2 regions of the Streptomyces sp. V1I1 genome follow, and region 1 is predicted to be linked to the other one. Evidence: riboswitches for the same ligand, from Rfam matches in the RefSeq annotation. Region 1 holds a riboswitch; the other holds the start of a gene.
The links. Region 1 has a riboswitch for glycine ahead of gcvP (aminomethyl-transferring glycine dehydrogenase). Riboswitches for the same ligand answer to the same signal wherever they lie in the genome.

Region 1 (3,902 bases):
CAGGCAAGGCGGCTGGCGCCGAACGCCGCGTATCTCGTGCCGCGCTTCTCGCTCTACCGCGCGGTCAGCGAACAGGTGATGGAGCTGCTCGGCAGGCTCTCGCCGCTGGTGGAGCCGCTGAGCCTGGACGAGGCCTTCGTCGACTTGGAGGCGGGGGGCTCGGCCGATGACTCGGCTTCCGCGCGCGTGGCCGGTGAGCGGCTGCGCGGAGACATTCTCGCCGTCACCGGGCTGACGGGGTCCGTCGGGCTCGCGGGGTCCAAGATGCTCGCCAAGATCGCCTCCGAGCAGGCGAAACCGGACGGCCTGCTGCTCATAGAGCCCGGTACGGAGCGTGAGCTGCTCGGGCCGATGTCGGTGCGGACGCTGCCGGGGGTGGGGCCGGCCACCGGGGAGCATCTGCGGCGGGCCGGGATGACGACGGTCGCCGAGCTGGCGGAGGCGGGCGAGGACGAGCTCGTACGACTGCTGGGCAAGGCGCACGGGACCTCGCTGTTCCTGATGGCCATGGGGTACGACGACCGGCCGGTGGTGGCCGAGCGGGACGCGAAGTCGGTGTCGGTGGAGGACACATTCGATGTGGATCTGCACGACCGGGTGCGGGTGCGGATCGAGGTGGAGCGGCTGGCCGACCGGTGTGTGCAGCGGCTTCGGGCGTCCGGGCACTCGGGGCGGACCATCGTGCTGAAGGTGCGGCGGTACGACTTCTCGACGCTGACCCGCTCGGAGACGCTGCGCGGGCCGACGGACGATCCGGCGGTGGTGCGGGAGGCCGCCGGGCGGCTGCTGGAGGCGGTGGACACCACGGGCGGGGTGCGCCTGCTGGGGGTGGGCGTGACGGGGCTCGCGGACTACACCCAGGAGGATCTCTTCGCCCAGGCCGCGGCTGATGAGCAGGCCGAGCGCGAAGCGCACGAGGAGGCGGCCGAGGGCGAGCGGGAGACGCACGAGGCCCTCGCCGCGGCGGGGGCCGGGGCAGAGCCCCGAGCCGCAGCCGGGGCAGGAGCCCGAGCCGGAGCACAGGCAGGCGCCGGAGCCGGGGTCGCGGCCGGGGCCCGGGCGGGTGCAGAAGTCGGGGCAGGCGGGGCAGAGCACGAGGCGCTCGCGGCGCGGCGCTGGGCCGCGGGGCACGACGTGCGGCATGCCGAGTACGGGGCGGGATGGGTGCAGGGCAGCGGGCTCGGTCGCGTCACCGTCCGGTTCGAGGAACCGGGGTCGCCGCCGGGGCGCGTACGCACCTTCCGGGTCGACGACCCCGATCTGGAGCCCTCCGATCCGCTGCCGCTCGTCGCGCTGCCCGCGGCGGTGGAGAGTGCGGGTCAGTCCTCCTGGCCGGCCACGCGACCGAAGGACCGGTCTCCAGAGGAGGGAGCGGGCGTCTCGGGGGCCTCGGAGAGGTCGAGGCCGTAGTGGTGGTACAGCTGGAGCTCCTGCTCCGGGGAGAGATGGCGGCCGACTCCGAAGTCCGGGGCATCCTTGATCAGCGAGCGCTCGTACGGGACATGCAGAGTGTCGTCGACCAGCTTGCTCGGCTCCAGCGGGACGAACGCGTCCCGGCTGAACAGGCCGGTCCGCACGGCCGCCCACTCGGGCACTCCCGTGGCATCGTCCAGGTACACCTCGTCCACAGTCCCGATCTTGTGGCCGTTGCGGTCGAACGCCTTGCGGCCGATCAGGCTGCGCGGATCGATATCGGTCTGCACGGTCCCTCCAATAGGTCGCAACTGCTGTTTAAATACTACAAAAGTGCACATCGGGGGTGTCGGCCACTTGAGCGATCGACGAGGGGGCGCGCTGGTAGGCTGGCAAGCGGCTGCTGACCCCGTGCGGGAGAGTCCACCGGTGAAAGTACCGGCGGCGCCGAAGGAGCAAATCCTCCCCGGAATCTCTCAGGCCCCTGTACCGCACGGACGAGGTCACTCTGGAAAGCAGGGCGGGCGTCGGACGGCATCCGCTCTCACCGACGGTGAAAGCCGGAGCGTGGCATGCGCGCGCCCCGGTGAAACTCTCAGGTTGAGATGACAGAGGGGGAGGCCGTCCGGGCATCCGCGCCGTGGTGCCCCTCGCCGGTCGTGTCAGACCAGGAGGCCTCCTAAATGACCGCCAACCGCATTCCGCTCTCCCAGCTTGAGCGAGGCACCCCCTTCGAGCAGCGCCACATCGGGCCCGACGCCGAGGCCCAGGCGAAGATGCTGGCACAGGTGGGCTACGGCTCGCTCGACGAGCTGACCGCCGCCGCGGTGCCTGATGTGATCAAGAGCGCGGAGGCGCTGAACCTCCCGGGCGCGCGTACCGAGGCGGATGTGCTCGCCGAGCTGCGCACGCTTGCCGACCGCAATCAGGTGCTTGCGCCCATGATCGGCCTTGGCTACTACGGCACCTTCACGCCGCCCGTGATCCTGCGCAATGTCATGGAGAACCCGGCCTGGTACACCGCGTACACGCCGTACCAGCCGGAGATCTCCCAGGGCCGGCTCGAGGCGCTGCTCAACTTCCAGACGATGGTCGCCGACCTGACCGGACTGCCCACCTCCGGCGCCTCGCTGCTCGACGAGGCCACGGCCGCCGCCGAGGCCATGTCGCTGGCCCGCCGGGTCGGCAAAGTCAAGAACGGCGTCTTCCTGGTCGACGCCGACACCCTGCCGCAGACCCTCGCGGTGATCGAGACCCGCGCCGAGCCCACCGGCGTCGAGGTCGTCACCGCCGACCTCAGTGACGGCATCCCGGCCGAGATCGCGGAGCGCGGCGTTTTCGGCGTGCTGCTGCAGTACCCGGGCGCCTCCGGTGCCGTACGCGACATCAAGCCCGTCATCGAGCAGGCGCACGAGCTCGGCGCGATCGTCACCGTCGCCGCCGATCTGCTGGCGCTCACCCTGCTCACCTCGCCCGGCGAGCTGGGAGCCGACATCGCGGTGGGCACGACGCAGCGCTTCGGCGTCCCGATGGGCTTCGGCGGCCCGCACGCCGGTTTCATGGCCGTACGCGAGAAGTTCGCGCGCAGCCTGCCCGGCCGGCTCGTCGGCGTCTCGGTGGACGCGGACGGCAACAAGGCCTACCGGCTCGCGCTGCAGACACGTGAGCAGCACATCCGCCGCGAGAAGGCCACCAGCAACATCTGTACCGCCCAGGTACTCCTCGCCGTGATGGCTGGGATGTACGCCGTCTACCACGGCCCGGAGGGGCTCAGGGGGATCGCGCAGCGCACCCACCGGTACGCCGCGATCCTCGCCGAGGGGCTGCGGGCCGGTGGCGTCGAGGTCGTCCACGGGGCGTACTTCGACACGCTGACCGCACGGGTGCCGGGCAAGGCCGCCGACGTCGTGGCCGCCGCGCGTGAGGGCGGGGTCAACCTTCACCTCGTCGACGCCGACCACCTCTCCATCGCGTGTGACGAGACCACGACGCGTACCCAACTGGCCGCCGTCTGGGCCGCCTTCGGCGTGGAGGCCGACGTCGAGGTGCTCGACGCGGCGACCGACGACACCCTGCCGGCCGCCCTGCTGCGCACGGACGACTACCTCACCCACCCCGTCTTCCACCAGCACCGTTCCGAGACTGCGATGCTGCGCTACCTGCGCAAGCTCGCCGACCGCGACTACGCGCTGGACCGCGGCATGATCCCGCTCGGCTCCTGCACCATGAAGCTGAACGCGACCACCGAGATGGAGCCGGTCACCTGGCCGGAGTTCGGGCAGATCCACCCCTTCGCGCCGGTCGAGCAGGCCGCCGGATACCTCACGCTCATCCATGAGCTGGAGGAGCGCCTCGCCGAGGTCACCGGGTACGACGCGGTCTCCATCCAGCCCAACGCCGGTTCGCAGGGCGAGCTCGCGGGTCTGCTCGCCGTGCGCGCGTACCACCGCGCCAACGGTGACGACCAGCGCACCATCTGCCTCATCCCG
Region 2 (3,902 bases), 4.7 Mb from region 1:
CGGGACGTACGCGGCCCCGTCGATCTCCATGGTGGGCAGATCGAGGTCGGGGCTGTCCGGACCACCGCCGTTGGGCAGCGGCACCCAGATCTGGCTGCGGCCGAGCACCTCGACGAGGCGGCCTCCGGCGGAGGGGTTGCCGAGGGATGCGGCGAGCACCTCTTCGAGCTCGTTCGCCGGCCAGCCGCCGTATGGATGCGGATGCGGATGCTCCGGTGTCTGCATGTGCTGTCCTTCTCCCCCTGCGTTCCCACGGTTGCGCGCCACGACCCTAACGCCGTGGGGGTCCGCCGGGGCGGGTGGGGGCGCGGCCTTCGGCCCCCATTGTCCTCAATCGCCGGACGGGCCTGCTTTTGACTCCTCGAAACCGACCCGGCAGAGCACCCCCGCCGAGTCCCGGTCCAGCAGCACCGCCGACGCGCAGCCCGCGGGCAGCCGCCCGGCCTCCGCGTCGCCGACCAGACGGCCCACCGCCCGCCGGTGCCGGGCGAACGCGTACCCCGACACTCCGCGGCCGCGCTCGCGCTGGCCCTCCCTGGCCACCGCGGGCGTGACGTCGAGGAGCACCAGATGCAGGCCGCGGCCGCGGCGGCGCGCCTCGCGGGCCAGCCAGCGCCGCACCCAGGCCTGGGTGCCGCAGTCGTGTACGACGACGCTCTCGCCGGAGCGCAGCGCGCGCCGAAGTCCGGCGTAGTGCGCGATCCGGACCAGCGGGCGGTAGACGGCGTACGGCAGGAGCTTGGGCATCCGCGCCTCCCACCGGTCCCGGGTGTCCTGGGAGTCGATGCCGCGGCCGCGCGCCGCGCGCTGGATCAGCGTGGACTTTCCGCTGCCGGGCAGGCCGGAGACGACCACCACGTCACCGGCGGCGAAGACCAGACTGCGCGGGCTGTGACCCGAGCGGTCTCTCAGGTCACGCAGCACGGGCGCGGGCACCTCGGCCAGTCGCCGCCGAGCGGCCGCGCCCGGCGGGGCGGGCACCCCCGCGGTCGTCGCGTACGCCTCGGAGCGCTGCAACGTCATCACCCTCCCCCATGTCGGGTTACCCACCCTTGCCCATGAAGTGTAAAGAAACGGTAATGCGGCACAACCATATTGCAGCCGAGGGCCTGTCGCCCCACTCCGCCACGATGCGTGCAATGATGTGCGCGCCAACTGCATACCGGCCGCTTGAATCCACGCGGGAGAGTCCTGGCCACTGTGTGCGCCGGGCGCCGAAGGAGCAAGTCCCTCCCTTGAATCTCTCAGGCCCCGTACCGCGTGTGATGAGGCAGATCTGAAAAGCGAGCCGCTGTCGAGTGGCTCCACCCAAGGTGCAAGTCACGACCACCAATACGTGCGGTCGCGACGAACCTCTCAGGTTCCGATGACAGATGGGGAGGATTGTCCTCGCCAGCATGCCCTGGGAGCCACATCTATGAGCAACGCCCCCCGTCTGACCGCCCTCGACGCCCTGCACCGTGCGCTGGGCGCGACCATGACCGACTTCGCGGGCTGGGACATGCCGCTGCGGTACGGCAGTGAGCGCGACGAACACAACGCCGTCCGCACCAAGGCCGGCCTCTTCGACCTCTCCCACATGGGCGAGATCACCGTCACCGGGCCGCAGGCCGCCGACCTCCTCGACTACGCACTGGTCGGCAACATCGGCGGCGTCGCCGTCGGCCGCGCCCGCTACACCATGATCTGCCAGGAGGACGGCGGGATCCTCGACGACCTGATCGTCTACCGCCTCGGCGATACCGAATACATGGTCGTCGCCAACGCGAGCAATGCGCAGATCGTCCTGGACGCTCTGACCGAGCGCTCGGAGGGCTTCGACGCCGAGGTGCGCGACGACCGTGACGCGTATGCCCTGATCGCCGTCCAGGGCCCCGAGTCCCCGGGCATTCTGAAGTCGCTGACCGACGCCGACCTGGACGGGCTGAAGTACTACGCGGGCCTGCCCGGCACGGTCGCCGGCGTCCCGGCGCTGATCGCCCGCACCGGTTACACCGGCGAGGACGGCTTCGAGCTCTTCGTCGAGCCGCAGCACGCCGAGAAGCTCTGGCAGGCGCTGACCGACGCCGGAGCGCCGGCCGGTCTGATCCCCTGCGGCCTCTCCTGTCGCGACACGCTGCGCCTGGAGGCGGGCATGCCGCTGTACGGGCACGAGCTGACGACCGCGCTGACCCCGTTCGACGCGGGCCTGGGCCGGGTCGTGAAGTTCGAGAAGACGGCCAATGGCGGGCGCTTCGTCGGCCGTGAGGCCCTTGAGGCCGCCGCCGAGCGCGCCGGGAGCAACCCCCCGCGCAAGCTCGTCGGCCTGATCGCCGAGGGGCGCCGGGTCCCCCGCGCCGGTTACCAGGTCCTCGTAGGCGGTCAGGTGATCGGCGAGGTCACCTCGGGCGCCCCGTCGCCGACGCTGGGCAAGCCGATCGCCATCGCGTACGTGGACGCGGCGCACGCCGCTCCCGGCACCGAGGGCGTCGGCGTCGACATCCGCGGCGCCCACGAGCCGTACGAGGTCGTCGCGCTGCCGTTCTACAAGCGCCAGAAGTGATCTTCAGCACCACACCACGCCCGTTCAGCAGCACTCCCCCGCGTACAGGAGAATTCAGGCCATGAGCAACCCCCAGCAGCTGCGCTACAGCAAGGAGCACGAGTGGCTGTCGCCCGCCGAGGACGGCGTGTCGACGGTCGGCATCACGGAGCACGCGGCCAACGCGCTCGGCGATGTGGTGTACGTACAGCTCCCGGAGGTCGGTGACACGGTGACCGCGGGCGAGACCTGCGGCGAGCTGGAGTCGACCAAGTCGGTCAGCGACCTGTACTCGCCGATCAGCGGTGAGGTCGTCGAGGCCAACCAGGACGTGGTGGACGACCCTTCGCTGGTGAACTCCGCCCCCTTCGAGGGCGGCTGGCTCTTCAAGGTTCGCGTCGCGGAGGAGCCGAAGGACCTGCTCTCCGCCGACGAGTACACCGAGTTCTCCGGCTCCTAAGGACGTATGGCATGTCTGTTCTCAACACCCCTCTCCATGAACTGGACCCCGACGTCGCCGCCGCTGTCGACGCCGAGCTCCACCGTCAGCAGTCCACCCTCGAGATGATCGCCTCGGAGAACTTCGCTCCGGTCGCGGTCATGGAGGCGCAGGGCTCCGTCCTCACCAACAAGTACGCCGAGGGCTACCCCGGCCGCCGCTACTACGGCGGCTGCGAGCACGTCGATGTCGTCGAGCAGATCGCCATCGACCGCATCAAGGAGCTCTTCGGCGCCGAGCACGCCAACGTCCAGCCGCACTCGGGCGCCCAGGCGAACGCGGCCGCGATGTTCGCGCTACTCAAGCCGGGCGACACGATCATGGGTCTGAACCTCGCCCACGGCGGGCACCTGACCCACGGCATGAAGATCAACTTCTCCGGCAAGCTTTACAACGTGGTCGCGTACCACGTCGACGACGCCACCGGTCAGGTCGACATGGCCGAGGTCGAACGGCTCGCCAAGGAGTCGAAGCCGAAGCTGATCGTGGCCGGCTGGTCCGCGTACCCGCGTCACCTGGACTTCGCGGCCTTCCGCCGGATCGCCGACGAGGTCGGCGCGTATCTGATGGTCGACATGGCCCACTTCGCGGGTCTCGTCGCCGCCGGACTGCACCCCAACCCGGTGCCGCACGCCCATGTCGTCACCACGACCACGCACAAGACCCTCGGCGGTCCGCGCGGCGGTGTGATCCTGTCCACGCAGGAGCTCGCCAAGAAGATCAACTCAGCAGTCTTCCCGGGCCAGCAGGGCGGTCCGCTGGAGCACGTCATCGCGGCGAAGGCGGTCGCGTTCAAGGTCGCGGCGTCCGAGGAGTTCCAGGAGCGCCAGCAGCGCACCATCGACGGCGCCCGGATCCTCGCCGCGCGTCTCGTCCGGGACG

Region 2: it holds a riboswitch for glycine, as region 1 does, so the genes downstream of both, gcvT (glycine cleavage system aminomethyltransferase GcvT) here and gcvP (aminomethyl-transferring glycine dehydrogenase) in region 1, are expected to answer to the same signal.

What each region holds. Positions count from the first base shown of each region.
Region 1 is NZ_JAUSZH010000001.1:7,116,613-7,120,514, forward strand. Features, by position in the region: gene QFZ67_RS33345 (DNA polymerase IV) at 1-1,410, shown strand, start outside; gene QFZ67_RS33350 (PRC-barrel domain-containing protein) at 1,320-1,715, opposite strand; glycine riboswitch at 1,818-1,915, shown strand; gene gcvP (aminomethyl-transferring glycine dehydrogenase) at 2,097-3,902, shown strand, end outside.
Region 2 is NZ_JAUSZH010000001.1:2,410,389-2,414,290, forward strand. Features, by position in the region: gene QFZ67_RS11430 (enhanced serine sensitivity protein SseB) at 1-225, opposite strand, end outside; gene QFZ67_RS11435 (AAA family ATPase) at 331-1,023, opposite strand; glycine riboswitch at 1,172-1,269, shown strand; gene gcvT (glycine cleavage system aminomethyltransferase GcvT) at 1,418-2,542, shown strand; gene gcvH (glycine cleavage system protein GcvH) at 2,604-2,981, shown strand; gene glyA (serine hydroxymethyltransferase) at 2,993-3,902, shown strand, end outside.